3 regions of the Streptomyces sp. NPDC058145 genome follow, and region 2 is predicted to be linked to each of the others. Evidence: riboswitches for the same ligand, from Rfam matches in the RefSeq annotation. Region 2 holds a riboswitch; each other region holds the start of a gene.
The links. Region 2 has a riboswitch for thiamine pyrophosphate ahead of thiC (phosphomethylpyrimidine synthase ThiC). Riboswitches for the same ligand answer to the same signal wherever they lie in the genome.
Positions count from the first base shown of each region.

Region 1: another riboswitch for thiamine pyrophosphate. It lies ahead of ACFVVO_RS25680 (thiamine ABC transporter substrate binding subunit); the one in region 2 lies ahead of thiC (phosphomethylpyrimidine synthase ThiC).
Region 3: another riboswitch for thiamine pyrophosphate. It lies ahead of thiO (glycine oxidase ThiO); the one in region 2 lies ahead of thiC (phosphomethylpyrimidine synthase ThiC).

Region 1 covers NZ_JBHVUH010000011.1:235,890-246,330, reverse strand. Annotated here, with positions in the region: gene ACFVVO_RS25715 (hypothetical protein) at 1-964, shown strand, start outside; gene ACFVVO_RS25710 (VOC family protein) at 1,074-1,481, shown strand; gene ACFVVO_RS25705 (LOG family protein) at 1,526-2,653, shown strand; gene ACFVVO_RS25700 (LAETG motif-containing sortase-dependent surface protein) at 2,813-3,511, shown strand; partial or broken gene ACFVVO_RS25695 (hypothetical protein) at 3,587-3,982, opposite strand; gene ACFVVO_RS25690 (ABC transporter ATP-binding protein) at 4,101-5,123, opposite strand; gene ACFVVO_RS25685 (ABC transporter permease) at 5,123-6,724, opposite strand; gene ACFVVO_RS25680 (thiamine ABC transporter substrate binding subunit) at 6,772-7,857, opposite strand; TPP riboswitch at 7,938-8,045, opposite strand; gene rlmN (23S rRNA (adenine(2503)-C(2))-methyltransferase RlmN) at 8,069-9,175, opposite strand; gene ACFVVO_RS25670 (PP2C family protein-serine/threonine phosphatase) at 9,511-10,441, opposite strand, start outside.
Region 2 covers NZ_JBHVUH010000004.1:304,425-314,865, reverse strand. Annotated here, with positions in the region: gene ACFVVO_RS11395 (cytochrome ubiquinol oxidase subunit I) at 1-1,312, opposite strand, end outside; gene hisC (histidinol-phosphate transaminase) at 1,560-2,639, opposite strand; gene ACFVVO_RS11385 (LacI family DNA-binding transcriptional regulator) at 3,069-4,181, shown strand; gene ACFVVO_RS11380 (metallophosphoesterase) at 4,553-5,629, shown strand; gene ACFVVO_RS11375 (hypothetical protein) at 5,811-6,674, shown strand; gene thiC (phosphomethylpyrimidine synthase ThiC) at 6,819-8,603, opposite strand; TPP riboswitch at 8,596-8,769, opposite strand; gene ACFVVO_RS11365 (YibE/F family protein) at 8,840-10,225, shown strand; gene ACFVVO_RS11360 (SsgA family sporulation/cell division regulator) at 10,319-10,441, opposite strand, start outside.
Region 3 covers NZ_JBHVUH010000009.1:3,335-13,775, forward strand. Annotated here, with positions in the region: gene ACFVVO_RS20960 (class II 3-deoxy-7-phosphoheptulonate synthase) at 1-231, shown strand, start outside; gene ACFVVO_RS20965 (bacterioferritin-associated ferredoxin) at 369-593, shown strand; gene bfr (bacterioferritin) at 625-1,143, opposite strand; gene ACFVVO_RS20975 (sulfite oxidase-like oxidoreductase) at 1,451-2,083, shown strand; gene ACFVVO_RS20980 (DUF4396 domain-containing protein) at 2,103-2,636, opposite strand; gene ACFVVO_RS20985 (deoxyribonuclease IV) at 2,713-3,615, opposite strand; gene pknB (Stk1 family PASTA domain-containing Ser/Thr kinase) at 3,681-5,606, opposite strand; gene ACFVVO_RS20995 (thiazole synthase) at 5,707-6,534, opposite strand; gene thiS (sulfur carrier protein ThiS) at 6,537-6,737, opposite strand; gene thiO (glycine oxidase ThiO) at 6,740-7,900, opposite strand; TPP riboswitch at 7,898-8,009, opposite strand; gene ACFVVO_RS21010 (hypothetical protein) at 8,062-8,466, shown strand; gene ACFVVO_RS21015 (NAD(P)/FAD-dependent oxidoreductase) at 8,499-9,728, shown strand; gene ACFVVO_RS21020 (Rv2175c family DNA-binding protein) at 9,796-10,161, shown strand; gene thiE (thiamine phosphate synthase) at 10,253-10,441, shown strand, end outside.

The DNA of each region.
Region 1 (10,441 bases), on a different contig from region 2:
GCTGCCCGCGGCGCTGACCCTGCTGACCCTGGTCCCGACGCTCGCCGCCGCGACGGTCGCGGTCGCCCTGCGCCCCCGGGACCCGCATCCGCCGGCCGGCGCCCCGCGCGCCCTCGGCCGCTTCGGCGCGTACGGCCACTCGGCGCCCCGGGAGACGTTCGGGGCGTACGGAAGGTTCGGGGCGCGGCTGCGCACACCCGCGGCGACGAAGCAGGGCGCCGCCCGGCCCCCGGCCGCCGGGGCCACCACGGCGGCGGTCACCGAGCCCGAGGTGCACGGGTCCGAGGTGAACGGGGCCGAGGTGAACGGGGCCGAGGTCCTGGACGCCGACGACGCCGGCACTCCCGGCCGCCGGCCCTCCCCGGCCGCCACCCCCGCCGGTCTGCCCTGGGGCATCGCGGCCGTCGCCGCCGGGCTCGCCGTACAGGCCTACTCTGGCGGGCCCGCGTCCGCCCCCGCCCTCACCCATCTGCCCACCGAGGCCATGGCCGTCCTGGCCGGCTGGATCCTCACCGCCGCCGGGCTCGTGCTCGCCACCCCCGGCCTCACCCACCTGTGCGGGCGCCTGCTGCAGTCCACCCACCCCGGAGCGCTCCGGCTGCTGGCCGGCCGCGTGCTCATGGCGGAGGCCCCACGGATCGGCCGGCCGCTCGGCGTGGCCTGCGCGGCCGCCTCGGCCACGTACGCCATGACCGTCCTGTACGAGGGCCCGGCCGCGTCCCCCGGCCCGCTCACCGCGCTCGGCGCGCTCGTGGTCACCGGATGCACCGTGGCCACCCTGCTGACGGCGGCCGTCGAGGCCCGTCAGTGCCGTGCCGAGACCACCGCCGCCCTGCTGCGGCTCGGCGCCCCGGCGGGAATGCTGCGTACCGCCGCCGCCCTGCGCGCGGCCGCCCTGCTGGCGCTGTTCGGCCCGCTCACGCTGGTGATCGCCCATCTCGCGGCGCTGGCGTCGGCCCACTGAGATCCCGCGCCGGAGCCGGGCGGAAGAAGATCGCCACCCGGCGATGAGTTTTCCCGCCGCCCGGTGTCCAACCCACGACAGCAGCGACCGCAGCCCAGGGAGGCACCCCGTGTACCAGCAGATGATCTTCGTGAACCTGGCCACCGACGACGTCGAGGCCTCGAGGAAGTTCTTCACCGGGCTCGGCTACTCGATCAACCCGCAGTTCAGCACCGACGACTGCGCCTGCGTGGTGATCAGCGACACGATCGTCGCGATGCTGCTGAGCAAGCAGCGCTACGCCGATTTCACCAAGAAGGAGATCGCGGACTCCACCAGGACCAGCGAGGTGCTGATCTGCCTGAGCGCGGAGAGCCGCGAGAAGGTGGACGAGCTGGTCGACGGGGCGATCGCGGCCGGCGGCTCGGCGAGCGGCGAGACCCAGGACCACGGCTTCATGTACGGCCGCGCCTTCGACGACCTCGACGGCCACACCTGGGAGGTGATGTGGATGGACCCGGCCGCGGTCCAGGGCTGACCCTTCCGGCCGGGCACGCGCACACGCACGCCTAGCATGGGCGGGTGGATCAGACACCCGCCCAGCCGAACCGAGCCGCCCACGACCGTGAGATCGAGTCCCTCGCCGAGTTCGACGAGGTGGTCGCCGCGCACGGCTCGCTGACCCGATTCCGTGTCCAGGCCGTCGATCTGACGGCACGTACGAACGAGCTGCTCACCGCCGACACCGCGGGCGCCGTCTTCCTCGGCTGCCCGATGGACCCCGAGGCCGCCGCGCACGTCCGCTCGGCCGGCGCCCTGGTCTTCCCGCCGATACCGGGGCTCCCCTTCGATCCGTACCGCGGGTTCGCCTACACGCCCGACGAGTTGTTCGAGTCACTCGACGACGGCTACGAGGCGACGCCCGACGCGCGGGCCTACGCCTGGTTCCAGCGCACCAAGGCGGACGGCGACGTCTTCGCCTCGATGCTGCGCGCGATCCACGACGACTCGGTCTCCGACTCCCTGGACGAACTCCTCGCCGGCGCCCGGGTGGTGGGCGTCATGGGCGGACACGCGATGGCCCGTGGCACCGCCGAGTACGCCGGCGCGGCCCGGCTGGGCCGCGAGCTGACGCGCGCCGGGTTCACGGTCGCCACGGGTGGCGGACCGGGCGCGATGGAGGCGGCGAACCTCGGCGCGTACGCCGCGCCCTTCGCCGACGGCATGCTCGAGGAGGCGCTCCTGCTCCTCGCCAAGACGCCGTCCTTCCGGCCGTCCGTCACCGACTGGGCACGGGCCGCCTTCGAGGTGCGCGAACGCTGGCCCGGCGGTGGGGAGTCGGTGGGCATCCCGACCTGGTTCTACGGGCACGAGCCGCCGAACGCCTTCGCCGCGCACATCGCGAAGTACTTCACCAACGCCATCCGCGAGGACGGCCTGCTGGCCCGCTCCACCGCCGGGGTGGTGTTCCTGCCGGGCGCGGCCGGGACCGTACAGGAGATCTTCGACAACGCGACGCCGAACTACTACGAGTCGCGGGGTGGGCCCACTCCCATGGTGCTCGTGGACGAGGAGCACTGGACGCGGCGGCTGCCCGCCTGGCCGCTGCTGCGGTCGCTGGCCGGGGGCCGGGCGATGGAGTCCCGAATCAGCCTGGTTGACCGGATCGAGCAGGCTCCCGAGGCATTGAAACGCCTGCGAGGGCAATAAGAAGGCAAAGCCAACGTGCGTTGCGGGCATATGCATTGACACTTCTTATGGAACGCTTATAGACCTGTGTGTCTCTTGGGGGTGCTGGGATCTCATCTCATCCATGTGCCTCAACACCCCCTCTACCCCCCGCAGTTATGCACTCTGTAAAGGACAAACGTGTCCATAACTCGCCGTAACGCACGTCGTTCCGTGCGCATCCTGGGCGTCGCCTCCGCCTCCGCCGCGCTGGCGCTCGGTGTCGCGGGCTCCGCCTCGGCCTGCAACATCCGCGACTTCACGGCCGTGGCCGGCTGCACCGGTGAACAGGGCCAGATCACCGTCACGGACACCGACGCCTCCGGCACCAACGCCACCGTCACCGTCTACGAGAAGACCGACGCCGGCGAGACGAAGGTCGGTCAGAAGGACGTCCAGGGTTCGGGCGGCGCAGGCACGCCGGTCGTCTTCGACGTGGACTGGAAGGCCAGCACGACCTACCGCATCCACGTCGACGTCAAGACCCAGCGGTTCGACGTCAACGATGACATCAAGCCCGACCTGACGACCCCGGCCACGGCCTGCAAGAAGGAGGAGTCCTCCTCCCCGAGCGCGCCGGCGAGCCCGTCGTCGAAGCCGTCCCCGTCCGCCCCGGAGGAGTCCGCCACGCCGACTCCGTCTGAGTCGGAGAGCAGCACCGCCCCGGCGGGCACCTCGAGCAACGCGCCGTCCCCGGCGGCCGGTGACTCGAACCTGGCCGAGACCGGTGCGAACTCCAACACCGGCATGATCGCCGGTGTCGCCGGCGCGCTGGTCGTCGTCGGCGGTGGCGCGGTCTTCTTCGGCATGCGCCGCCGTGGGGCGAAGAACGGCGGCTGACGCCCTACTTCGCACACCCCTCGTGCAACACCGCGGCCCGTCCCCGTATCCCCGGGGGACGGGCCGCGGTCGTGCTCAGCCGAAGCTGGTCCGCTCGAGCCAGAACTCCAGCACCGCGCGCTCGCCCAGCACTTCGAGACCGGGCGCGTCCAGCGGCAGCCTGCGGTAGAAGGCGAGCAGCACCGAGGTGAGCGGGCCGCGCAGGGCGACGGTGGCCTTCTCGTGGCCGCGGCGCCGGCCGACGCCCTCCTCGCCCAGTTCGACGATCCACTCGGCGTTCAGCGCCGGGTCGGTGTCCGTGGCGTGCAGGTGGATGCCATGCCCGGGGCCGCGCAGTTCCGCCGCGGCCGGATGCGCCGCGTTCCGCTGGACCCACTCCACGAGCTGGAGCCACTCGTCCAGCGCGTCGGCGGCGATGTCGGGCGCCACCTCGTAGGGCAGGCCGGCCGCGAGCGTCGCGTCGGCGCGGTGGCGGCGAAATCAGCGCGGAGGTCACCACGGCCCTCAACTGCTGTACCTGACGGTCGATTTCGTCGCAGTACCGGTCATGTGCGAGCAAGGTCGTGCCCTCACCCCAGGCACGCGGTGATCACCCGAGCACGACGATCTCGGCCGCGTCGAACGCGAGCCCCACCTCGGCCCCGGGCTCCGGCGCGGCCCGGAGCGCGCAGGCCGCCTCCAGGGGCGGGCCGCCGTCCCGGGGCAGCAGCCGGACGGCCACATGGGTGCCCTTGAAGGTACGGGCGGTCACCGCGCAGGGCAGACCCTCGTCCGCCGCCACGAGCCGCACACCCGCGGGCCGGACCAGCAGCGGGCGGTCGCCCTGGGGCGAGCCGTCGGGGACGGGCAGCTTGCCCCAGGGGGTGTCCGCGGCGCCGTCGGAGACGGTCGCGGGCACCACGTTCTCGAAGCCGAGGAACCGGGCCACAAACTCGTCCGCGGGCCGCTGCCAGACCTCCAGCGGGGTGCCGGACTGGGCGATCCGCCCGTCCCGCATCACGACCACCCGGTCGGCCAGCGCGAACGCCTCGCCCTGGTCGTGCGTCACGGCGAGCACAGTGGTACCCAACCGGCGGAAGAGTTCGCGGAGTTCGACCACGAGCCGGTCCCGGAGCGAGCGGTCGAGCTGGCCCAGCGGCTCGTCCAGCATCAGCAGCCGGGGCCGGGGCGCGAGCGCCCGGGCCAGCGCCACCCGCTGCTGCTCGCCGCCGGACAGCCCGGCCACGGCCCGCCGGGCCGCCCCCGGCAGACCGACCAGCTCCAGCAACTCCCCCACCTCGGTGTCCCGTTGCCCCTTGCCGACCCCGTGCATCCGCAGCCCGAAGGCCACGTTGCCGCCGACGTCCCGCTGCGGGAAGAGCTGGTGGTCCTGGAACATCAGCCCGACACCGCGCTTGTGCGCCGGCACGCCCGCCTGGTCCCGGCCGCCGAGCAGCACCCGCCCCGAGTCCAGCGGCTGCAACCCGGCCACCGCCCTGAGCAGCGTCGACTTCCCGCTGCCGCTGGGCCCGAGCACACACACCACCTCGTGCTCGGCGACGTCGAGGCCCACCGCGTCGAGCACGGCCCGTCCGCCCAGGCGCACGGTCGCGGCCTCGAGGCTCAGCAGCATCAGAACTCCCCCGTCCGGTCCGTGCGCAGCCGCTCCAGGACCAGCAGCGCGGCGGCGCACACCACCATCAGAATCGTGGACAGGGCCATCGCCTGCCCGTAGTTGAGCTCCCCGGGCCGGCTCAGCAGCCGGGCCACGGCGACCGGAAGCGTCGGGTTGTCGGGCCGCGCGATGAACACGGTCGCCCCGAACTCCCCCAGCGACACCGCGAAGGCGAACCCGGCCGCGACCAGCAGCGCCCGCCGCACCAGCGGCAGGTCGACCTCCCGCCACACCCGCCAGGGCGAGGCGCCGAGCACGGCCGCCGCCTCCCGCAGCCGGCCGTCCACCGCCCGCAGCACGGGCAGCATGGTCCGTACCACGAAGGGGGCGCCGACCAGCGCCTGGGCGAGCGGAACGAGGATCCAGGACTGCCTGAGGTCCAGCGGCGGCCGGTCCAGGGCGATCAGGAAGCCGAAGCCGACGGTGACGGCGGAGACGCCGAGCGGCAGCATCAGCAGCGCGTCGAAGCCGCGCACCAGCCGTCCCGCGTCCCGGCGGGCCAGCGCGGCGGCGGCGAGACCCCCGATCAACAGGGCGATGGCGGTGGCGGCGACGGCGTACTCCAGGGAGGTCCACACGGCGTGCAGCGGCGCCACCAGGAAGGTGCCGCCGTCGGCGTCGGTCAGCGCCCGGTAGTAGCCGAGGCCGGGTGCGTCCAGGGAGCGCTGCACGAGGACGGCGAGCGGCAGCACGAGCAGCAGCACGACGGTGAGCAGGACGCCGGCGAGCAACGCCCACTGCCCGGCGCCACGCGGCCGGCGGGCGGTCACCTTCGGGTCGACCAGACGCAGGGCGCTCTCGCGCCGCCTCACCGTCCAGGCGTGCACGGCGAGGATCGCGCCCACCGCGACGAACTGGAGAAGGGTCAGGACGGCCGCCGTGGAGAGGTCGAAGACCTCCGAGGTCTGCCGGTAGATCTCCACTTCCAGGGTGGAGAACATGGGGCCGCCGAGGATCTGCACCACGCCGAAGGAGGTGAAGGTGAACAGGAAGACCATCAGCGCGGCGGCGGCCACGGCGGGCGCGAGGGCGGGGAGGGTGACCTTCCGCCACGCCGTCAGCGGTGAGGCGCCCAGCATCCGCGCGGCCTGTTCCTGCCGGGGGTCGAGCTGGGCCCACAGCCCGCCGACGGTCCGTACGACGACCGCGTAGTTGAAGAAGACGTGCGCCAGCAGGATCGCCCACACGGTGGTGTCCAGCCGTACGCCCCACAGGTCGTCGAGCAGCCCGCCGCGTCCGACGAGCGCCAGGAACGCCGTGCCCACGACGACGGTCGGCAGCACGAACGGGACCGTGACGACCGCCCGCAGCAGATGTTTGCCGGGGAAGTCGAGGCGGGCGAAGACATGGGCGGCGGGCAGCGCGAGCAGCAGGGTGAGCGCGGTGGAGGCGAGCGCCTGCCAGGCGGTGAACCACAGCACGTGCCGGATGTCCGGCTGGGTGACGACGTCCGCCATCCGCCCGAACTGCCAGACACCGTCCGCCTTCAGCCCGCGCGCCACGATCGCGGCGACGGGCCAGGCGAAGAACACGGCGAAGAACGCGACGGGCAGGGCCATCAGCCCCAGCCGCGCCGCGCTCCCGCGCGCGGTGCCCTCGCGGGCCGCTACCTCAGTACGAGCGACGTCCACGACTTGACCCAACTGTCACGGTTGGTGGCGATGGCGCCGGGGGCCATGGTCTCGGGGTTCTTGGCCTGCGGCCCGTACTTCGCGAAGTCCGGCGGCACCGCCGCGCCCTCGCGCACCGGGTAGACGAACATGTTGAGCGGCATGTCCTCCTGGAACTCCTTGGTGAGCAGGAAGTCGAGGAACGCCTTGCCGCCCTTGGTGTTCTTCGCGTTGCTCAGCAGGCCCGCGTACTCGGTCTGCCGGAAGCAGGTGCCCTGGGACACCCCGGTGGGGGCGGTGCTGGGCCGCTTCTTCGCGTAGATGACCTCCGCGGGCGGCGAGGAGGCGTACGACACCACCAGCGGCCGGTCGCCGCCGGCCTTCCTGCCCTCCGACGACCCGGAGAACTCCTGGTAGTAGGCCTGCTCCCAGCCGTCGACGACCTTGACGCCGTTGGCCTTGAGCTTCTTCCAGTAGTCCTGCCAATTGTCGTTGCCGAACTTCGCGGCGCTGCCCAGCAGGAAGCCGAGGCCCGGCGAGGAGGTGGCGGCGTTCTCGGTGACGAGGAGGTTCCTGTACGCGGGCTTGGCGAGGTCGGCGAAGGACTGCGGCGGGGTCAGCTTGTGCTCGCTGAAGTAGGCCTTGTCGTAGTTGACGCAGATGTCGCCGGTGTCCACGGGTGTGACGCGGTGCTTGTCCTGGTCGACGCGGTACTGGGGCAGTACCAGGCCGGAGCCCTTCGGCTCGTAGGACTGGAACAGCCCGTTGTCCAGGGCGCGGGAGAGCAGGGTGTTGTCGACGCCGAAGAAGACGTCGCCCTGCGGGTTGTCCTTGGTCAGCAGCGCCTTGTTCACGGCCTGCCCGGCGTCGCCGCTCTTGAGGACCTTGACCTTGTACCCGGACTTCTTCTCGAAGTCCTTCATGACGCTCTTGGAGACGAGCCACGAGTCGTGGCTGACGAGGGTCACGGTCCTGGAGTCGGCGGCGGAGTCCTTGGCGTCGCCCGACCCGCACCCGGTCAGCACGGGCAGGGCGAGGAGGCCGAGCCCGGTCGCCACGGCCACGAGGGTCTTGTTGTGCACTGGATGTCCTCCTGGGGTTGGCCAGGAAGAGACGCGGCCCTGCCCGGGCTCCACGGGGAAGTCCGGGCAGGGCGCAACAGCTTGAGTGATGACCGAACTTCCTACCCAGAATGACCTGGGCGAGGTTCAGAGGGTCTGCGGCCCGGTTGCCGCACTCTCAGCGCTGTGGCGCTCCCCTGTCGGAATATGCAGATGTGTTGACGTGGCCAGATTATCGCTCGGTCGCCGCGAGCTGACCACAGGCCCCGTCGATCTCCTGCCCCCGGGTGTCCCGGACCGTGACCGGTACGCCATGGGCCGCGATCGCCTCCACGAACGCCTTCTCGTCCTCGGGCCGCGAGGCGGTCCACTTCGAGCCCGGCGTCGGGTTCAGCGGAATGAGGTTGACGTGCACGGGCCTGCCCCTGAGCAGCCGGCCGAGCCGGTCGCCGCGCCAGGCCTGGTCGTTGATGTCCCGGATCAGCGCGTACTCGATGGACAGCCGGCGCCCGGACTTCGCGGCGTACTCGAAGCCGGCGTCCAGCACCTCGCGCACCTTCCACCGCGTGTTCACGGGGACGAGGGTGTCACGCAGCTCGTCGTCGGGGGCGTGCAGGGAGATCGCGAGCCGGCACTTGAAGCCCTCGTCGGAGAACCGGTGGATGGCCGGGACCAGCCCGACCGTCGACACGGTGATGCCGCGCTGCGACAGCCCGAGCCCGTCGGGAGCGGGGTCGGTCAGCGCCCGGACGGCACCCACGACCCGCTTGTAGTTGGCGAGCGGCTCCCCCATGCCCATGAAGACGATGTTGGAGAGCCGCGCGGGCCCGCCCGGCACCTCTCCGTCCCGCAGCGCCCGCATCCCGTCCACGATCTGGTGCACGATCTCCGCGGTGGACAGGTTGCGGTCCAGCCCGGCCTGCCCGGTCGCGCAGAACGGGCAGTTCATCCCGCACCCGGCCTGCGAGCTGATGCACATGGTGACCCGGTCCGGGTACCGCATCAGCACGGACTCCACGAGCGTGCCGTCGAACAGCCGCCACAGCGTCTTGCGGGTCGTCCCCTGGTCGGTCGACAGATGCCGCACGACGGTCATCAGCTCGGGCAGCAACGCTTCCCGCAGTCTGCCGCGCGCGGCGGCGGGGATGTCGGTCCACTCCGCCGGGTCGTGCGCGTACCGCGCGAAGTAGTGCTGCGACAGCTGCTTGGCACGGAACGGCTTCTCACCGATCTCGGCCACGGCGTCCTTGCGCTCGGCAGGCGTGAGATCAGCAAGATGCCGCGGCGGCTTCTTGGCTCCGCGGGGGGCGACGAAAGTGAGTTCTCCGGGCTTGGGCATGGTGGTACCAGTGTCGCAGATCCAATCGGGTGACCTGCGGCCGTCGCTCGCCACGCCTGTGGTGAGGAGCCGTCACCGTTCGTCACGAGCGACACCGGACGGCCCGAAGACGGCCCAGCGGTGATCATCGGTGAAGCCGCACGGCTCTACGCCGATGAGTGGACCGTCTCCATCACCGACGTCACATCGCTCACCCGCTGCATCCACGCGCACGTACAGGACGCAGAACCTCGACGCCGCACGGCAACTGCCGCCCACCCCGGGCCGGAGCCCGCTGCAATGGGCACTGGAGCGGACCGGTTCCGGGCAGGAGAAGCGCTCGGGCACCGCGTGGTTCACGGGGTGTGTCCGAAGCCGCTCGAGTGGATGACGCGGCCGTGACGGCGGTGTCCGTGGCGGTCCGGGTGGCGGTGCAGGGCGACGAGAGCGGCGTCGTCGTTGAGGCGTCCGCGGGTGTGGGAGAGCAGATCGCGGTGGATGTGGTGGAGCAGCGATTCGGGGCCGGTCCTGTTCCACTGGGCGACCCGCGTCTCCAGGGGGTAGAAGCGGCCGTCGCGGTCGCGGGCTTCGATGACGCCGTCCGTGTAGAGCAGCAGGGTGTCGCCCGGCTCGAAGGAAGCCGCGTCGATGGCGTACGCCTCCGGTCCCGTTTCCGTGGTCCCCAGCGGTGGTGCGGGGTGCAGGCTGGGGACCGTGAGGGTGCTGTTCGGACTGAGCAGCAGCGGAGGGGGGTGGCCGCAACTGATCATCCGGATGGTGTGGTCGTCGTCGGGGAGTTCCAGCAGCAGCATGGTCGCGAAACGCTCGCCGGCCTCCGCGGTCGGCTCGAAGTCGGCCAGGTACCGGGTCACGCTGTGGTCCAGCGTGGTGGCCAGGTCGGGAAGGGTGGCGTGGCGGTGGGCGGCCTCGCGGAAGGCGCCGAGGAGAAGGGCGGCCTCGCCGATGGCGGACAGCCCCTTGCCCCGGACATCACCGATCATGATGCGCACGCCGCCGGTGACGCGGGTGGCCGCGTACAGGTCGCCGCCGATCTTCGCTTCGTCCTCGGCGGCCAGGTACAGACAGGCGATCTGCAGGGGCCCCATACGCTCCGGCAGCGGCCACAGCAGGCCGTGCTGTGCGGCCTCGGCGACCGACCGCACCTGGGCCAGTTGGCGCTGGCGGCGCTCGCGCATCAGGCAGAAGACCACGCTCAGGGCCGAGAGCACCGCCAGGGCGAGAATCTGGACCAGCACGTTGCGCGAGAAGAGCACGCCGAAGTGCCAG
Region 2 (10,441 bases):
CACTGGGGGAGACCGCGTCGCGGGTCTGCAGGACGCCGTAGACGGCCCACGGTTGCCGGCCCATCTCGGTGAAGATCCATCCCCAGGAGTTGGCGATCAGCGGGAAGGCCAGGGTCCAGATCGCGATGCGCCAGTACCAGGAGGTCAGCTCCGGGCCGAGCGCCTTGTTCCGGAACAGGACCAGGTGCGGCACCTCGTCGTCGCCCACCCGCAGGTGCTGCGGCAGCAGGAACCTCTTGCGGGTCAGCCAGAGCCCGGCGAGGCCGATGGCGAAGGAGGCCATGCCGAAGCCGATCATCCAGCGGAAGCCCCAGAAGGTGACCGGGATGTTGGGCCGGTAGTCGCCGGGTCCGAACTTCTGCTGCTCCGCCTTGTTGACGTCGTTGATGCCGGGCACGTACGAGGTGAAGTCGTCGTTGGCGAGGAACGACAGCAGGCCCGGGATCTCGACGGCCACGCTGTTGTGGCCCTTCTCCACATCGCCGTAGGCGAAGACCGAGAACGGCGCCGGCGCCTGGCCGTCCCACAGCGCTTCGGCGGCCGCCATCTTCATCGGCTGCTGCTTGAACATGACCTTGCCGAGCACGTCACCGCTGACCGCGGTGAGCAGGCCGGCGATGACCACGGTGATCAGGCCGAGCCGTAGCGAGGTCTTCATCTCACGAACGTGCTTCTTGCGGGCCAGGTGGTAGGCGGCGATGCCCACCATGAACGCGCCACCGGTCAGGAAGGCCGCGGACAGGGTGTGGAAGGCCTGGCTGAGCGCGGTGTTCTGGGTCAGCACGGCCCAGAAGTCGGTCAGCTCGGCCCGCCCCCGCACCTTGTCGATCTTGTAGCCGACGGGGTGCTGCATCCAGGAGTTGGCCGCGAGGATGAAGTACGCCGACAGGATCGTGCCGATCGACACCAGCCAGATGCAGGCCAGGTGGATCTTCTTGGGCAGCTTGTCCCAGCCGAAGATCCACAGGCCGATGAACGTGGACTCGAAGAAGAAGGCGATCAGGGCCTCGAAGGCGAGCGGGGCACCGAAGATGTCACCGACGAAGCGCGAGTAGTCCGACCAGTTCATACCGAACTGGAACTCCTGCACGATGCCGGTGACCACACCCATCGCGATGTTGATCAGGAAGAGCTTGCCCCAGAACTTCGTCGCCCTGAGGTACTTCTCCTTCTCCGTGCGCACCCAGGCCGTCTGCAGGCCGGCCGTGAGAGCGGCCAGGGAGATCGTCAGGGGGACGAACAGGAAGTGGTAGACGGTGGTGATGCCGAACTGCCAGCGCGCCAGTGTCTCCGGCGCCAGAGCCAGGTCCACGTCGTCACTCTCCTTACTACGCCGTGGTACAGCGGCGGTTTGCTCCTTTTGTCACACACGTACGGGAGCAATCGGGACGCGCTTGTGAACGCGTTCACATTCACAAGCCATTATGACGCACTGATATTCGGCAATCGCAAGGGGGTACCCCTCGGGCTCCCCCGACCGAACCGGTCAAACGAGAAGGGCCCCGCACACGGCGGGGCCCAGCCGAAGCCGCCGGCATTCCAGCCGCGGCCGCCTGCTCTCAGTTCTCCTTGTGGAACGCCTCCGCGACCTTCAGGAAGATGTCGTTCGCCTCGGTCTCCCCGACCGTCACCCGCACACCCTCACCCGGGAACGGCCGGACCACCACACCGTGCTCCTCACAGGCCGCGGCGAACGCGACCGTGCGCTCCCCCAGCCGCAGCCACACGAAGTTGGCCTGGGTCTCCGGCACCGTCCACCCCTGGGCGCGCAGCGCGTCGACCACGCGCTTGCGCTCGCACACCAGCGAGCCTACGCGGCCCAGCAGCTCGTCCTCGGCCCGCAGTGAGGCGATCGCCGCCTCCTGCGCGAGCTGGCTGACGCCGAAGGGCACCGCCGTCTTGCGCAGCGCCGCCGCCACCGGCTCGTGGGCGATCGCGAAACCGACGCGCAGCCCGGCGAGACCGTAGGCCTTGGAGAACGTGCGCAGGACGCAGACGTTGGGCCGCTCCCGGTACAGCTCGACACCGTCGGGCACCTCGGGGTCGCGGATGAACTCGCGGTAGGCCTCGTCCAGGACCACGAGCACGTCCCTGGGCACCCGGTCGAGGAACCGTTCCAGCTCGGCCCGCCGCACCACCGTGCCGGTCGGGTTGTTGGGGTTGCAGACGAAAATCAGACGCGTCCGCTCGGTGATCGCGTCCGCCATGGCGTCCAGGTCGTGCACATCGCCGGGGGTGAGCGGCACCTGAACCGAGCGCGCCCCGTTGATCTGCGTGATGATCGGGTACGCCTCGAAGGAGCGCCAGGCGTACATCACCTCGTCACCGGGTCCACTGGTCGCCTGGATCAGCTGCTGGGCGACGCCCACCGAGCCGGTGCCGGTGGCGAGGTGGGCCAGTGGGACGGCGAAGCGGTCCGACAACTCCTCCATCAACCCGCTGCAGGCCATGTCCGGGTAGCGGTTGAAGTTGCAGGCGGCCGCGGTCACGCTCTCCATCACGCCGGGGAGCGGGGGATACGGGTTCTCGTTGGAGGAGAGCTTGTAGGCCACCGGCCCGCCGGCCGCGGCCGGCTTGCCCGGCTTGTAGGTGGGGATACCCTCCAGCTCGGCGCGCAGCTTGGGGCTCGTCTCGCTCACCGCAGTCCTCCTCGCGACCACCGGCGGCCCGTCGACGCCGCCGGCTTCCAATACTCCACACCTTATGAGGATTCGGCCCCGCTGCGAACAGGTGCGGGACGACGGGAGTCCAGCCTCTTCCGTCACACCGGCATCAGGGGCATCACCACACGAAGGCGTACGTACCCGGGGGCGCGCCGCACATATATCTACGCGCCGGTGGCTCGCGCCCTGGCGCGCATCCCTCGTGAAGGTGAGTTGAGACCTCTTCGAGACATCGGCCCCTTGGCAGGCCCACGCCCGTCGGCACGTCACGTCCTATCATTGGATCGTTCAACTACCTTGTTTTCCAAGGCAGTTAGGCACCTTCAGCCATGCAGAAACGTGCCTGTCAACGCGTGCATATGCGTCCGCACTACCCCACCGCATGAGCCCTACTATCGGCTCGCCATGACAGCAGCAGGGAAGCACCAGGTGAGCCGCGCGGAAACCTCACGTCGAGGCAGCCGACCGAGCCGGGCGGGCATCAGAGACGTGGCCGCCGCCGCCGGGGTCTCCATCACGACCGTGTCCGACGCCCTCAACGGCAAGGGCCGGCTCCCGGACGCCACCCGGCGCCATGTCCGCGAGGTCGCCGACCGGCTGGGGTACCGCCCCTCGGCCGCCGCCCGCACCCTCCGTACCGGCAAGTCGGGACTGATCGGCCTGACCGTGACGACGTACGGGGATGAACCTTTCACCTTCACGGAATTCGCCTACTTCGCCGAGATGGCCCGGGCCGCCACCTCCGCCGCGCTCGCCCGTGGCTATGCCCTGGTCATCCTGCCCGCGACTTCCCGCCACGACGTGTGGTCCAACGTCGCCCTGGACGGCACGGTCGTCATCGACCCCTCCGACCAGGACCCGGTGGTCAGCGAACTCGTCCGGCAGGGCCTGCCGGTCGTCTCCGACGGCCGCCCGGCCGGCTCGCTGCCGGTCACCGCCTGGGTCGACAACGACCACGAGGCCGCCGTCCTCGACATCCTCGACCACCTCGCCGACGCCGGCGCCCGCCGCATCGGCCTCCTCACCGGCACCACGACGGACACGTACACCCATCTGTCCACCACCGCCTACCTGCGCTGGTGCGAGCGGGTCGGCCAGGAACCGGTCTACGAGGCCTACCCCGCGCACGACCCGTGCGCGGGCACCGTCGCCGCCGACCGCCTGCTCGCCCGGCCCGACCGGCCCGACGCCGTGTACGGCCTCTTCGACCCCAACGGAACCGACCTCCTCGCCGCGGCCCGCCGCTACGGCCTGCGCGTCCCCGACGACCTGCTGCTGGTGTGCTGCAGCGAGTCCACGGTCTACGCCAACACCGAGCCGCCCATCACCACGCTCTCCCTGAAGCCGCGCCGGATCGGTACGGCCGTGGTGCAGCTGCTCATCGATGCCATCGAGGGCGTCGAGTCGGACCAGCCCGTCGAACAGGTGATACCGACCGAGCTGATCGTGCGTACCTCGTCCCAGCGACGTCCTCCGCGCACGACCGTCAGCCCGCCGCGAGCCCCGGAGAAGGGGTAGCGGGCGGATCGCCGCCCGGCCGGTGACCGCAGAGCACGCGGTGGCCGCCACCGGGCGGTGGGACCTGAAGGGTCCGGAGCGGCAAGGTCAGACCTGGCACGACCCGCCCGGCCCACGGCCCGCGGCTTCGTTCGCCCCCGGACGGGCCGGCCGGCCGTCGCGCCGTACGGCCCACCGGCGCCGGGCAACCGGTCCGAACCATGTCCAAACGGGACGAAAGCCGCAGCGAACTGGAGTCTCGCTCCGATTCACCACCCCTGGGTCATCACACGGAACGACGCGCATTCCTATGATGGGCCCACGACACCGCGGGCCGCTGCGACCAGGCAGTCCGAAGCGGTGCAGCTGCGGCGCGATGGTGGAGGGGTCTGATGACTCAGGGGGCCGGTCAGGGACCCGAGGTGGAGCGGACGGCGACGTTGCGCGACTTCCGGGTGCCCGCGTACGTCAACGAGACCGGTCCGTACGTCCGCACCCACCCCGGTGACACCGTGCCGCCCATGGACGAGGCCTATCCGGAGGGCTACACGCCCACCCAGCGCGACCTGCCCGTCATCAACCGTGGCGACACGCTGCAGGTGTCCGTCGAGCCGGGCCCCGCGGCCCCGGACCCGCAGCCGTCGGCCGGCCCGGGCCCGCTGTACGTCGTCGGTGACGTCCACGGCTACCTGGACGAACTGCTGGCCGCCCTGGGGGAGAAGGGGCTGGTCGACGCCGACGGTCAGTGGAGCGCGGGCACCGCCCGGCTGTGGTTCCTCGGTGACTTCACCGACCGCGGCCCCGACGGCATTGGCGTCATCGACCTGGTCATGCGGCTGTCCGCCGAGGCGGCCGCGGCGGGCGGCTACTGCAAGGCCCTCATGGGCAACCACGAGCTGCTGCTGCTCGGCGCGAAGCGGTTCGGCGACACCCCGGTCCACTCCGGCGCGGGTACCGCCACCTTCCAGGCGGCCTGGCTGCTCAACGGCGGCCAGAAGACCGACATGGACCGCCTCCAGGACCACCACCTGCAGTGGATGTCCCGGCTCGACGCCGTGGAGGAGGTCGACGGGCACCTGCTCATCCACTCCGACACCACCGCCTACCTCGACTACGGCGACTCGATCGAGGCGGTCAACGACACCGTCCGCGAGACCATCACCCGCAACGACGCGGACGAAGTCTGGGACCTGTTCCGGAAGTTCACCAAGCGGTTCTCCTTCCGGGACGAGGGCGGCGCGGAAGCCGTGCGCTCCCTCCTCGATACGTACGGCGGCACCCGCGTCGTTCACGGTCACAGCCCCATTCCCTATCTGCTCGGCGAAGTCGGCTCCGAGGAGACCGAGGAGGACGACGGCCCCTCGGTGGAGGGACCGCACATCTACGCCGACGGGCTCGCCATCGCCATGGACGGCGGCGTGACCATGGCCGGGAAGCTGCTGGTCCAGCAACTTCCCCTGAATTCCTGAGCGTTCGCGGGGCTGATCGAGCCCGACCGGATGCGCCCAGGTCGGCACGCAATTTCCGGCAATCCCCTGTCACCGCGTGGCGTCACGGCTCTACCATCGGCTTATCCGTAGCAGGCTCCCCTCCGTTTCTGCCCGACGGCTCGCCGGCGTGCGAGCCCCAAGCCCTACGGAGCATCGGGGGATGCACATGAACAGCGTTCCGCAGCACCTGCTGAGCGAGGACCGCCAGGAATTCGAGCGGATCCTCGATGAGGCGCTGCGCTCCGCACCCCAGCGACCCGAACTGGCCGCTGTCGGACAGCGGCTCAACCCGGAACAACTGCGCACCATGGCACTCAACGCCACCGTGCTCATCACGGCGGCCGCGGCGACCGAGTACCAGCACTACGTGAAGGTCCGCGAGGAACTGCGCCGCCCCGCGCAGTCCATCCCTTCGGCCGCCGACGACACCGGTTCCGCGGAGCCGGGCGCGGACCCGGTGGGGCTCGCCACCGCCCTCGGCGAGGCCGCCGAGACCACCGGCGCGGGCGCCGTCGCCGTGATCGCGGTGCTGGCGCCCGTCCTCGCCGGGACAGCCGCGGCGATCTTCCTGCTCGTCGGCTACATCCTGAAGATGCTGGTCCCCGGTCAGGCCTTCGCCCAGACCATGCTCACCGCGGGCTGGGTGTTCGGCGCCGTGACCGCCGCCGCGATCCTCGTCGCCGGTGCCGGGCTGCTGCTCACCGCCCTGCGCAACAGCGCCGCGGCGGATGCCCGAGCGCACGACGCGGCTGACGAGGAGGTGGCCAGGGCCAGAGAGGCCTGGCGGGAGGCCCTGCTGGAACGCGGCGTCCTGCCGTTCCTGCGGGACGCGCTCGCCCAGCCCGGTACGGCCCCACTGCACCGCACGGCACCCTCGGCCCCGACCGGCCGCATGCCGCGCCTCGGCTACGGCCGTCCCGGTTTCAGCAGCCCGGACGACGGCTCCGTCTCCGACCGTCCGAGCTTCAGCAGTCCCGACTACACCAGCCCCGACTTCGGCGGCCCGGAACACCAGCCGGAATAGCCGGCTCGCGGCCCCTCACGGGGCGCCTGCCGGGCCCCGGTCGGTGCCCGGCAGGGACGGTGCCGGCGGCACGTCGCCGGTCTCACCGCGCCGCCCGACGCCCGGGGCCTGGCACGCCCCGGGCCGACGGCCGTCACGGCCGGATCAGTCGGCGATCGGCAGGTACACCCGGTTGCCCGACGCCGCGAACTCCTTCGACTTCTGAGCCATGCCCTCCTCGACCTCGGCCCGGCTGCCGCCGTGTTCCCGGCGAATGTCCTGGGAGATCTTCATGCTGCAGAACTTCGGCCCGCACATGGAGCAGAAGTGGGCCGTCTTGGCCGGTTCGGCCGGCAGGGTCTCGTCGTGGAACTCCCGTGCCGTGTCCGGGTCCAGGGCGAGGTTGAACTGGTCCTCCCACCGGAACTCGAAGCGGGCGTCGGACAGCGCGTCGTCCCACTCCTGCGCGCCCGGGTGCCCCTTGGCGAGGTCCGCCGCGTGGGCGGCGATCTTGTAGGTGATGACCCCGGTCTTGACGTCGTCACGGTTGGGCAGGCCCAGGTGCTCCTTGGGCGTGACGTAGCAGAGCATCGCCGTGCCCCACCAGGCGATCATCGCGGCACCGATGCCGGAGGTGATGTGGTCGTACGCCGGCGCGATGTCGGTCGTCAGCGGGCCGAGTGTATAGAACGGAGCTTCATCGCAGATCTCCTGCTGAAGGTCGATGTTCTCCTTGATCTTGTGCATCGGGACATGGCCCGGGCCCTCGATCATGGTCTGTACGTTGAAACGCCTGGCGATCCGGTTGAGTTCCCCGAGCGTGCGCAATTCCGCGAACTGCGCCTCGTCGTTGGCGTCCGCGATCGAGCCGGGCCGCAGACCGTCGCCCAACGAGTACGTGACGTCGTAGGCGGCGAGGATCTCGCAGAGCTCCTCGAAGTTCTCGTACAGGAACGACTCCTTGTGGTGCGCCAGGCACCACGCGGCCATGATCGAGCCGCCCCGCGAGACGATGCCGGTCTTGCGGTTGGCGGTGAGCGGCACATACGGCAGGCGCACGCCGGCGTGGACGGTCATGTAGTCCACGCCCTGCTCGGCCTGCTCGATGACGGTGTCCTTGTAGATCTCCCAGGTCAGTTCCTCGGCCCTGCCGTCGACCTTCTCCAGTGCCTGGTAAAGCGGAACGGTGCCGATGGGCACGGGGGAGTTGCGCAGCACCCACTCGCGGGTGGTGTGGATGTTGCGGCCGGTGGAGAGGTCCATGACCGTGTCGGCACCCCAGCGGGTCGCCCAGGTCATCTTCTCGACCTCCTCCTCGATCGAGGAGGTGACCGCGGAGTTGCCGATGTTGGCGTTGACCTTCACCAGGAAGCGCTTGCCGATGATCATCGGCTCGATCTCCGGGTGGTTGACGTTGGCCGGCAACACCGCGCGGCCCGCCGCGATCTCCTCACGGACCACCTCGGGAGAGACGTTCTCCCGGATGGCCACGTACTCCATCTCAGGCGTGATCTCGCCCCTGCGCGCGTACGCGAGCTGTGTGACCGCCTGGCCTTCACGACCGCGGCGTGGCTGACGCGGGCGCCCGGGGAACACCGCGTCCAGGTTGCGCAGCCCGCCACGCGGCGAGGTGTGCTTGATCCCGTCATCCTCGGGGCGGACGGGGCGGCCCGCGTACTCCTCGGTGTCACCGCGGGCGATGATCCAGGTCTCCCGCAGCGGCGACAGCCCCCTGCGGACATCGGTCTCGACGAGTGGATCGGTGTACGGGCCCGATGTGTCGTACAGCGTGACCGACTGCCCGTTGGTGAGATGCACCTGACGGACCGGCACACACAGGTCGGGGCGTGAACCCTCGACGTACGCCTTGTGCCAGCCGATGGACTTTCCGGCCTCCTGGGACTTCTCGTCCTGAACGGAGGCAGGCGTGCGTGCGTCCTTGTTGGTCATGAGACCTACTCCCTACGCCGGCATTACCCGGTAACAGGTTCGGCGGTCGACGCAGCGATTTCCGGCTGCGGATGTCTCCCGGGAAACCACGTTCCACGTGAAACATCGCGTATCCGGAGGTCAGCGCCCTCTCAGCCCGGTGCTCCGAGCTCCCGCGTGTGCAAAGGTGCCTCCACGCTAGCGTCAGTTCGGGCGCGGTGAACAGAGGGCCCCTTCGTTCTTGCGATGATCGGGCGGTGACCACGACGGAGCAGCACCCTTACCCGCCCTCGGAGCCGCCGCGCCAAGACGGCTCCGAACCAGGCCATGGTCATGGCCACTCACACGGTCACAGTCACAGTCACAGACCTGCCGCGCCCGTCTCGAAGCATCTGCGCAAGGTCATCGCGGCGATCCTCGTCCCGTTCACCGCGGCCGTCGTGGTCGGTCTGGTGATTTTGTGGCCCGAAGGAGCACCGCCGCACGAGCGCACCGGTGTCGGCTTCGACCGACAGACGCAGCAGGCCACGGTCACCCAGGTGGTCGAGCTGAGCTGCAAGTCGGTCAACGCATCGGGCGGTACGGCGGCGGGCGGCACCGCCGCTCGAGGAGACAGCTCGGCACAGCACGAGGCGAAGGGCGCCTGCAGGAAGGCGACGGTCCGGGTCGACACCGGCAAGGACGAGGGCCGGACCTTCACCGAGATCGTGCAGCCGGACCAGTCACGGCAGTTGCACCAGGGCGAGAAGGTCGTGGTCGCCTACGAGCCCTCGGCGCCGAAGGACCTGCAGTACTCGGTGACCGATGTGAACCGGAAGTTCCCCATGGCGCTGCTCGCGGGCATCTTCGCGCTCGCCGTCGTGGTGGTGGGCCGGCTGCGCGGGGTCATGGCCCTGGTCGCGCTGGCCGTGAGCTTCCTGGTGCTGACGTTCTTCATCCTGCCCGCGATCCTGCAGGGCTCGAACCCGCTGCTGGTGGCCGTCGTCGGGTCGAGCGCCATCATGCTCATCGCGCTCTACGTGTGCCATGGTCTTTCGGCGCGTACATCGGTCGCGGTACTCGGCACTCTGGCCTCCCTGCTGCTGATCGGCGTTCTCGGCTCCGGGTTCATCGACTGGGCCGCGCTGACCGGCAACACGGACGACAGCACCGGTCTGATCCACGGCCTGTTTCCGTCGATAGACATGAGCGGTCTGCTGCTGGCCGGAGTCATCATCGGTTCGCTGGGTGTCCTGGACGATGTGACGGTGACCCAGACGTCGGCGGTCTGGGAGCTGCACGAGGCGAATCCGGCGATGGGCTGGCGCGACCTGTACCGGGCGGGCATCCGGATCGGCCGCGACCACATCGCCTCGGTCGTCAACACCCTTGTCCTCGCCTACGCCGGCGCCGCCCTGCCGCTGCTTCTGCTGTTCTCGATCGCGCAGAGCAGCGTGGGCACGGTGGCCAACAGCGAGCTGGTGGCCGAGGAGATCGTACGGACGCTGGTGGGCTCGATCGGGCTGGTCGCCTCGGTCCCGGTCACCACCGCCCTCGCTGCCCTCGTGGTGTCGGCCGACCGGTCTGGGCCGGGCGGCGCCGTGGACGGCGGGGCGCAGCCCGTTCCGGCGCGCGGCGGCAGGGGGCGGCGGCGGAAGCGCTGAGAGGCGCATCCGCCGGGACACCACCGAAGAAGCGTTCCTGCGGTGTCCCGGGCGGCAGTACGTGAGCGCCCGGCGCCCCGCTGCCACAAGCCCTCAGCCGGCGCTCTGCTCCTCGGCCAGAATGCGATCCAGAGCCTCGTCGAGGTGGGCGTCGAAGTCGGCCAGCGCGCCCTCCTGGCCGAGCGGCACCAGCTTGTCCGTGCGGTCGAGGAAGGC
Region 3 (10,441 bases), on a different contig from region 2:
CTCGACGAGGTGAAGGGCTTCTTCGAGGTCCACAAGGGGCTCGGCACCCACCCGGGCGGCATTCACGTGGAGCTGACCGGCGACGACGTCACCGAGTGCGTGGGCGGCGGCGACGAGATCTTCGTCGACGACCTGCACCAGCGCTACGAGACGGCCTGCGACCCGCGCCTGAACCGCAGCCAGTCCCTCGACCTGGCGTTCCTCGTCGCGGAGATGTACCGGGACCAGTGAGTGATCTGGGGCGCGGATCACACCGGATCCGCGCCCCACGTACTTTTGCGCTCTCCACGCGATGGGTAAGGTTAGGTTTGCCTCACCGGGAAACGGGATGGCATGACAACGGCGATCCCGTCTGGAGGTGAATCCGCGTGTATGTCTGCAGCTGCTTCGGCGTCACCGAGGCCCAGGTCAAGCAGCACGCGGAGGACGGTGCCGGCACCCCCCGCCAGATAGCCTCCGCCTGCAAGGCGGGCACGGACTGCGGCGGCTGCGTACGGCGCATCCAGGCGCTGCTCGGCCGGGGCGCCTGCCCCCGCCGGGAACTGATCGACCGGCGCGCCCCGGCCCTCGACCGGCTGGACGACGCCGCCTGACACCCCGCCCGGTGCCGCCCTCCGCGGCGGCTCAGCGCGTGGAGAAGCCGCCGGTGCCCGGTCCGGACGGGTCGGGCTGGCTCTGCTCGATCACGGTCGACAGGTACAGCGCCTCACCGAGCTTGTCCACGAGTTCCAGCTGGGTGTCCAGGTAGTCGATGTGGTGCTCCTCGTCGGCCAGGATCGCCTCGAAGATGTTCGCCGACGTGATGTCGTCCTTCTCGCGCATGAGCTGGACGCCGCGGCGCAGCCGGTCGATGGCCTCGACCTCGATCTGCCGGTCGGCCCGGAGCATCTCGGCAACCGTCTGCCCGACCTGCACATGGAAGAGCCGCTGGTAGTTCGGCAGGCCGTCCAGCAGCAGGATGCGGTCGGTGAGGACCTCCGCGTGCCGCATCTCGTCGAACGACTCGGCCCGGGTGTACTGGGCGAGCTTCGTCCATCCCTTGTGGTCCTGCAGCTTGGCGTGCAGGAAGTACTGGTTGATCGCGGTCAGCTCGGCGGTCAGCTGCTCGTTGAGCAGTTCGATGACCTCGGGGTCGCCCTGCATCGCGATGGACTCCTTCAGATGGTCGAACCAGGTCGCCAGGGCCCGTCGTCACGTTCCCGTCCGCTCCTTCGGGCGACGGGAACGTGACGACAGGCGCTAGGTCGTGTCCGCACAGTCACGCCGCGACCCCCGCCCTGCGGGCGAACGACGCGACTTCGCGGACACGACCTAGCGCCGCATGATTTCACCGGCCGAGAAGATCGTCCAGTAAGTGCGTACTAATTATGTAAGTGGCGTTTTGAGAGCATTTGTCCGACCTGAGGGCGGGTGGTCAAGGGCACTGCCCGAGGTCTGTCAGGATGGATACATGGGTCATCCGGTGGAGCGAGCGTCTGGAGAAGCGGCAGGGTCCGAGCTTCCGCCGGGGCAGCGGCCGCAGCGTGGCTGGCCGGTCACGCACTACGGTCCGGTGCCGAAGTTCCGGCCCGAGCGCTGGGAGTTCCGGGTCTTCGGCGCCACCGCCGACGGCGACAAGCGCACCTGGGACCACGAGGAGTTCACCGCGCTGCCCTACACCACCGTGGTGGCCGATCTGCACTGCGTGACGAAGTACAGCATGACCGGCGCGGAGTGGGGCGGCGTCCCGGCCCGCGCGGTGCTGGACCTCGCCCCGCCCGCCGCGGACGTCACCCATGTGATGGTGTGGGCGGAGTACGGGTTCAGCTCCAACCTGCGGCTCGCGGACTTCGCCTCCGACCGCACGATCTTCGCCACCCACAAGGACGGCGAACTCCTCACCGCCGAACACGGCTTCCCGGTCCGCCTGATCGTCCCTCACCTCTACGCCTGGAAGGGCCCCAAGTGGGTCCGGGGCGTGGAGTACATGACCGCCGACCGCCGCGGCTTCTGGGAGGAGCGCGGCTACCACAACATCGGCGATCCCTGGAAGGAGCAGCGCTACTCCTACCAGGAGGAGCCCGGGGAGGGTCCCGAGCTCTGATCCTGGCGTCCGTGCCGGGTCAGTGGTGGTACTGGTGCACCACGGCGTGCCCCTTGCCCCGCCCGATCGTCCACTTGTTGACCGGGGTGGTCACGACGAAGGCGATCACCAGCGAGGCGGCCAGCGAGATCCAGAACAGCGAGTCGGCGAGCGTGGCGTCCATCGCGGCCGGCCAGACCAGGATCACCCCGTTGTCGATCAGCTCCATCACGGCGATGGACAGGGTGTCGGCGGCCAGGGCCACGCGGATCGCGGTCCGCAGGTCGACACCGGCCCGGAGAACCCCGCGCATGGTGAGCGAGTAGCCGAAGAAGAAGGCCAGGACGATCGCCAGCAGCGTGGTCGGCAGGTTCCCCCAGCCGGCCGCGGTACCGATGACCATGCCGAGCACCTCGCCGATGGCGCAGCCGGTGAGGCAGTGCAGGGTGGCCTGCGCGGCCATCGTCCAGCTTGCCGGGCCGTGGCCGTGGACGGATCCGTGGTCGTGCCCGGATTCGTGGTCGTGGCCCTGGCCGTGCTGCTGGCGGTGCCCGGTGTGTGCCGTGTGCTCCATGGGGTCCCCCAATGCCGAACGGACGGTTCCTGCGACCAGGAGAACCACATACCCCCTAGGGGTATTCCGCTCAGGCTCAGGAATCCCGGAGTTTCTTCAGCCTCTCCACGTCCGCCGAGTGCCCTTCCTTGCCGCCGGGAGTCTCGATGACGAGCGGCACGCCCGCCGTCGCCGGGTGGTTCATCAGCGCGCGGAACGGGTCCTCGCCGATGTGACCGGCGCCGATGTTCTCGTGCCGGTCCTTGTGCGCGCCGGCCACGTCCTTGGAGTCGTTGGCGTGGATCAGCTTCAGCCGGCCCTCGCCGACGGTGCCGACCAGCAGATCGAGGGTCTGGTGCATGCCGCTGGGGCCGGTCAGGTCGTGCCCGGCGGCGAAGATGTGACAGGTGTCCAGGCAGACGCCGAGCTTCGGATGGGCGTCCAGCGCCTCGAAGTACGGCCCGAAGTCCCAGGTGCGCGAGCACAGCGAGGCGCCCTGCCCAGCGGTCGACTCCAGCAGCAGGAACGGGTCGTCGTCGTGGGTCAGCTCGTCCAGCAGCGGCAGCAGGTGGGCGCGTACCTGCTTCAGCGCCACCTCGCGCGTCCGCCCGCCGGTCGCGCTGCCGGTGTGCACCACCACGCCCAGCGCCCCTATCTCACGCCCGCGCCGCAGCGAGTGCCTGAGCGACTCCGCCGAGCGCTCCACGGTCGCCTCGGTGTGCGAGCCGAAGTTGATCAGATAGGGGGCGTGCACATACGCCGGGACCGACTGCGCGGCGCACGCCTCGCGGAACGCCTCGTCCTGCCGCGGGTTCCCGGCCGGTGTGGCCCAGCCGCGCGGGTTGGCGACGAAGACCTGCACGGTCTCGGCCTTCAGTTCGCGGGCGTAGGACAGCCCCACCGAGTGCAGACCGCCGGCCACCGGAACGTGACCGCCGATCGGGTTGCGGGCGGGGCCGGAGAGGGGCGGGGCGGCGGCACGGGACGGCTGAGATGTCACCCGTTCAGGGTGTCATGACGTCCGCCGCCGCCGGGCCGCGGTCCCCGGTGACCCCGCTCACCGGGTCAGCGGATGGTGATCGTGATCGTCGACCCCTTGGGCGCCTTCTCGCCCGCGTCCACCGACTGCTCCTTCACGGTGTCGCCGAACAGCCCGAGCAGGCCCCGGTCCTTGCTCACCTGGAAACCGGCGGCCTCCAGACGCTGCGTGGCGTCGTCCACACTCGACCCGACCACGTCCGGCACCCTCACCATCTCCGGGCCCTTGGACAGGGTCAGCGTCACCGTGTCGCCCTCGGCGGCCTGGCTGTCGGCCTTCGGGGTCTGCCGGGCCACCTGGCCCTTGTCGTACTCGGAGTTGACCTGCTGCGCGGAGATCCTCACCTTCAGCCCCGCGTCCTCCAGGTCCTGCCGGGCGCTGTCCGGGTCCTCGCCGGAGACGTCCGGCACGTCGACCGGGTTGCCCTTGCTGACCAGGAGCGCGATCGCCGAGCCCGCGTGCCGCTTGATGCCCGGCTCCGGGTCGGTGCTGATCACCGAGCCCCGATCCACGCCGTCGCTGAAGGCACGGTTGACCATGCCCGGCTCCAGCCCGGCCGACCTCAGCCGCGAGCGCGCCTCGGCCAGCGGCACCCCGCGCAGGTCGGGCACCTTCACGATCTCCGGGCCCCGGGAGATGACGAGGCTCACGGAGCCGTTGCCCCGGATGCGGGACCCGGCCGTCGGATCGGAGCTGATGACCGTGCCGCTGCCGACCGTGTCGTTGTACTCGCGCTTGATCTCCTTGACGTGGAGCCCGGACGACTTCAGCCGCGCCGTCGCCTGCTCCTCGGTCTTGGCCAGCAGCGGCGGGACCTTGGTGAACTGCCCGGAGTTGATGTACCAGACCCCCGCGCCCACGCCGAGGACCACCAGCACGGCGGCGACGAGGGCGGCGAGCCGGCGTCCCGGCCGGAGCGGCGCCCGCCGTTCGGGCACCGGCGGGCTCTGCAGCCGGCTGGTGTGCTGGACGTCCATCGGACCCTCGTCCTCGTTGACGGGCAGCGGCCGGGGCACGGTCAGCGAGCGCGGGATCACGCTCGTACGGTCCCCGGCGTTGTCGTGCTCCGCGGACAGCGCCTGCGGCGGCACGGCGTCCAGCTGACCGGCGCTGAGCCCGGCACGGGCCCGCAGCACCTGGCCGAGCAGCGCCGCGGCGTCGTCCGGCCGGAGGTCCGGGGTGCGCGCGGTGGCCGAGGCGACCAGCACGTCCAGGTCCGGCGGCAGCCCCGGCACGAGCGCGGAGGGCGGCGGCACGTCCTCGTGGATGTGCTTGTACAGAATCTGCGCGGGGGAGTCCCCGGAGTGCGGCTTGCCGCCGGTCAGCATCTCGTAGAGGACGACACCGCAGGCGTACACGTCGACGCGCGGGTCGGCGGTGCCCTGCTCCATCTGCTCGGGGGCGAGATACGACACGGTCCCGAGGACGGCGCCGGTGGTGCTGGTCACCGTGTCCACCGACCGCACCAGCCCGAAGTCGGCGACCTTGACCCGCCCGTCGTCGCCTATCAGCACGTTCTCGGGCTTCATGTCCCGGTGCACGAACCCGGCCCGGTGCGCGGCGCCGAGCGCGGCCAGCACCGGCTCCAGGATGTCCAGCGCCGCCCGGGGCTGCAGCGCCCCCCGCTCGCGCAGCACGTCCCGCAGCGTGCACCCGGCGACGTACTCCATCGCCAGATACACGTACGACGCGTCGGTGCCCTGGTCGAAGACCTGCACCACGTTGGGGTGGGCGAGCCGGGCGACCGACTTGGCCTCGCGGATGAACCGGTCCACGAACGCCCCGTCGGCCGCCAGGGCCGGGTGCATCACCTTGAGCGCGAGCACGCGGTCCAGGCGGGTGTCCAGGGCCCGGTAGACCGTGGCCATCCCGCCGACGGCGATCCGCGCGTCGACGCGATAGCGTCCGTCGAGCACCTGCCCGACGAGCGGGTCCTGAAGGGTCGTATCCACGCAGGCGAGTGTACGAGGACCGACGGACACCGCCGCACGCTGCGCCGTTCCGGTGACGGACTGCAGCAGACCTGTGACTGTCCCCGGGGGGAACCACGCCCTACGGGCGGTCGACGGGAGTTTGACGACCGGCCCGGAACGCGGGCCGCTCGGGGTCCAGGTCGGCGCGGCCCCCGGTGGGGGAGGAGGCCTCGGCGAAGTGCCGGCGCGGGATCCGGCCCGCCAGCCGGGCCAGCCGCCCCGCCTCCACCGCGTGCCTCATCGCCGCGGCCATCGTCTCGGGCCGCTGGGCCCGGGTCACGGCGGAGGCGAGCATCACACCGGCGCAGCCCAGCTCCATCGCCAGGGCGACGTCCGAGGCCGTACCGGCGCCCGCGTCCAGGATCACCGGCACGCGCGCGTGTTCCACGATGAGCTGGAAGTTGTGCGGGTTGCGGATCCCGAGCCCGGAGCCGATCGGGGAGCCCAGCGGCATCACCGCCGCACAGCCCACGTCCTCCAGCTTCCGCGCCAGCACGGGATCGTCGTTGGTGTACGGCAGCACCGTGAACCCGTCGTCCACCAGCGTCTCCGCCGCGTCCAGCAGCTCCACCGGGTCCGGCAGCAGGGTGCGCTCGTCGGCGATGACCTCCAGCTTCACCAGGTCGGTGCCCAGCGCCTCGCGTGCCATCCGGGCCGTCAGCACGGCCTCCCCGGCGGTGAAGCAGCCCGCGGTGTTCGGCAGCACCCGGATGCCCAGCTTCTCCAGCACCGACAGCACCGAGCCGTGCACCCCGGGATCGACCCGCCGCATCGCCACCGTGGTCAGCTCAGTGCCGGAGGCGACCAGCGCGCGCTCCAGCACGTCCAGGCTGGGCGCGCCGCCGGTGCCCATGATCAGCCGGGACCCGAAGGGCACCCCGCCCACCACGAAGGGATCGTCGGTCATGGTCAGCCTCCCTGGACGGCGGTGAGTACCTCGACACGGTCGCCGTCGAGGAGCGCGGTGGCCGCCCACCGCGCGCGCGGTACGACGGTCTCGTTGACGGCCGCGGCCACCCCGGAGGGCGCCGCGGTCAGGGTCTTCACCAGCGCGTCCAGCGCGGTGCCCGGGGCGATCTCCCGGCGTTCGCCGTTGACCGAGACACAGATGCTCATGCGGGCTGCTCCACGAGTACGGCGCCGAAGCGCTCCGGGGTGAACGGACGGGCCGCCTCCGGCAGCTCGCCGCCGGCCAGCAGCTCGGCCATGACGTCCCCGGTGACCGGCGTGAGCAGCACACCGTTGCGGTAGTGCCCGGTGGCCAGCAGCAGCCCGTCGAGCCCGGACGGGCCGAGCAGCGGGGCGTTGTCGGGGGAGCCGGGGCGCAGACCGGCCCGGGTCTCGGTGAGGGGCAGCTCGGTGATCCCGGGCACCAGCTCATGGGCGTCGCGCAGCAGCTCGTACACGCCCCCCGCGGTCACCGTGGTGTCCCAGCCCAGCTCCTCGCTGGTCGCGCCGACGACCAGCTCGCCGTTCTCCCGGGGCACCAGGTAGACCTGGCTGCCGCGCACCACGGCCCGCACGGTGCGGCTCAGGAACGGCGCGTACCGCCGGGGCACGGTCAGCCGCAGCACCTGCCCCTTCACCGGCCGCACCGGGGGCAGCAGATCGTCCGGGACGCCCGCGAGACGCCCGCTGAGGCTGCCCCCGGCGAGCACCACCCGTCCCGCGCCCAGCCGGGTGCCGTCCGCGGCGGTGACCCCGGCGGCCCGGCCCCCGGCGACGTCGAGCCGCTCGGCCCAGCAGCGGTGGAACACCACCCCGGCCCGTTCGCACGCCTCCACCAGGGCGGACGCCAGCCGTCGTGGGTCGATCTGGTGGTCGCCGTCGACCCGCAGCCCGCCCCGCACCCCGGGCGCGAGCATGGGTTCGAGGCGCCGGCACTCCCGCCCCGACAGCCACACGGAGTCGAGCCCCGAGCGCCGCTGCAGGGCGTGCAGCTCCCGCAGATGGGCGCGGTCGTCCGAGTCGAGCGCCACGGCGAGCGTGCCGCAGCGCCGGTAACCCAGGTCACGACCCGTCAGTTCGGTCAGCTCGGCCGCGAAGTCCGGGTAGCGGCGGGCCGATTCCAGGTTGAGGGCGAGCAGCCTCTCCTCGCCGTAGTGCAGTTCGGTGACCGCGGCCAGCATTCCCGCCGCGACCCGCGCGGCCCCGCCGCCGGGCTCGGGGTCCACCACGGCCGTGGCGAGCCCGCGCTGCGCGGCGCGCCAGGCCGTGACCAGGCCGATGATCCCGCCCCCGATGACGAGGACGTCGGACGTACGTGACGGCATGGGCGTCCAGCCCCTCCCTTCGCCGGCATGACCCGGATCAGGTTCGTACGGTCGGAGGCCGCCAGCCTCCCTCTCAGCCCGGTGCGTCCGGGCTCCCGCGAGTGCTTGTACCGTGGCCACCCTAGCCCTCGGCGCCCCGACCTCGTAAGGAGCCCCGCCCCATGGCCCGCCCGCCCGTCTCCCCCCACCGACCTCGAGGGAGGGGCTGCGCCCCGCCCTGCAGATCTCTCGACGGGCTCGTCCTCGCCCCGGTGGCGGACCAGGCCCCGGGTCAGGTGGGTACGCGCACCCGCTTCGCCTACCACGAGCAGGACGGCGAGATCTGGGCCGAGTACGCGGGCGGCGACGTGGTGCGCGGCCACCTGGTCGGCACCCGGGAGGGTGACCGGCTGGACTTCCGGTACGTGCAGCTCAAGCGGGACGGGACCACCTCCTCGGGACACTGCGTGTCGGCGGTCGTGGAACTGCCCGACGGGCGGGTGCGGCTGGAGGAGACCTGGGAGTGGGAGTCGCAAGCGGGCGCCGGGACCAGCGTTGTGGAGCAGGTCACCGAGCACGCCCACTGACTGACGTTCCGTCAGTTGTCTAAGGTGATCGGGTGAGCGAGCAGACAGCACAGCAGGGCACGCCGCGGCGGCGCGTGGTGGTCGCCGGCGCGGGCATGGCCGGGGTGCAGACCGCGGTGGCCCTGCGGGAACAGGGCTTCACGGGCACCGTCACCCTGATCGGCGCCGAGCCCCACCAGCCCTACGACCGGCCGCCGCTGTCCAAGGCCGTACTCCTCGGCACGGCCGAGGGCTCCGCCTTCGACGTGGACTTCGAGTCCCTCGGCATCGAACTCAGGCTCGGCTGCGAGGCGCTGGGCGTGCGCCCCGCCGACCACGAGCTGGACACCGAGGCCGGTCCCGTGCCGTACGACGTCCTGGTCCTCGCCACCGGCGCCGAACCGATCACGCTGCCCGGCACCGAGGGCGTGCCCGGCGTGCATCTGCTGCGCACCCTGGACGACGCCGAACGGCTGCGGCCGGTGCTGGCCCGGCAGCACGACATCGTGGTCGTCGGCGCCGGCTGGATCGGCGCCGAGTTCGCCACCGCCGCCCGCGAGGCCGGCTGCGCCGTGACCGTCGTGGAGGCCGCCGGCCGGCCGCTCGCCGGCGCGCTGCCCGCCGAGGTCGCCGCACCCATGACCTCCTGGTACGCCGACAGCGGCGCCGAACTGCGCACCGACGCGCGCGTGGAGCGCGTGGAGCCCGGCGCGGTGCTGCTCGACGACGGCACCCGGCTGCCCGCGGACGCCGTCGTGGTCGGCATCGGCGCCCGCCCCGCCACCGCCTGGCTGGCCGGCTCCGGTATCGAGCTGGGCGCGCACGGCGAGGTCCTGGCCGACGACCGGTTGCGCGCCTCCGCCGAGGACGTGTACGCCGTCGGCGACTGCGCCTCCTTCCCGTCCGCCCGCTACGGCGCCCGGCTGCTGGTCCACCACTGGGACAACGCCCTGCAGGGGCCGCGCACGGTCGCCGCGAACATCCTCGGCGAGATCCCCGCGGTCTACGACCCGGTGCCGTACTTCTGGTCGGAGCAGTTCGGCCGGTTCGTCCAGTACGCGGGTCACCACGCCGCCGCCGACCGCATGGTGTGGCGCGGCCGGCCGGAGGGCCCGGCCTGGTCCGTCTGCTGGCTGCGCGAGGACCGGCTGGTGGCCCTGCTGGCCGTGGGCCGGCCCCGCGACCTGGCCCAGGGCCGGCGGCTGATCGAGGCGGGCCGCCGCATGGACCCCGAGGCCCTGGCCGACCCGGCGAGGCCCCTGAAGAACGCCACCCTCGACTAGCGGGGTGTCCCCCCACGCGGACCGGCCTGGCTTCCGACTGTCAGTGGCGGATGGCAGGCTAGATCCCGTGACCGAGATTGACGCAAAGATCGATGCACTCGTCCCCGGCTGGCTCACCCTCCCCGACATCGCCGAACAGTTCGATGTCGAGGTGACGCGTGTGCGGCAGCTGATCAAGGAGGGCCAGCTCATCGCCGTACGCCGAGGTGAGAACCGGGCGCTGCACGTTCCCGCCGCCTTCATCGACGGGGACAAGGTCGTCAAGGGCCTGTCCGGGACCCTGACGCTCCTGCGTGACGACGGCTTCACGGTCGAAGAAATGATCGAGTGGCTCTTCACCCCCGACCCGACCCTGCCCGGCACCCCCGCGCAGGCCCTGAGCGAGAATCGCGGCACGGAGGTGAAGCGGCGCGCCCAGGCGCTCGCCTTCTGAACCGACCCGCACCGCGCGGTGGCGTACCGGCCCCGGTCCGTACGCCACCCGCTCGCACGCCCATGGACGCCGACCCGGGGGGACCCCACTCATGTCCGACACCGCCCGCGACCGACTCGCCGACGCCCGCCTGTACCTCTGCACGGACGCCCGCGGACGGCAGGGCGACCTCGCCGAGTTCCTGGACGCGGTCCTGGCGGGCGGTGTCGACATCGTGCAGCTGCGCGACAAGGGCATGGAGGCCGCCGAGGAGCTGGAGCACCTCCAGGTTCTCGCCGAC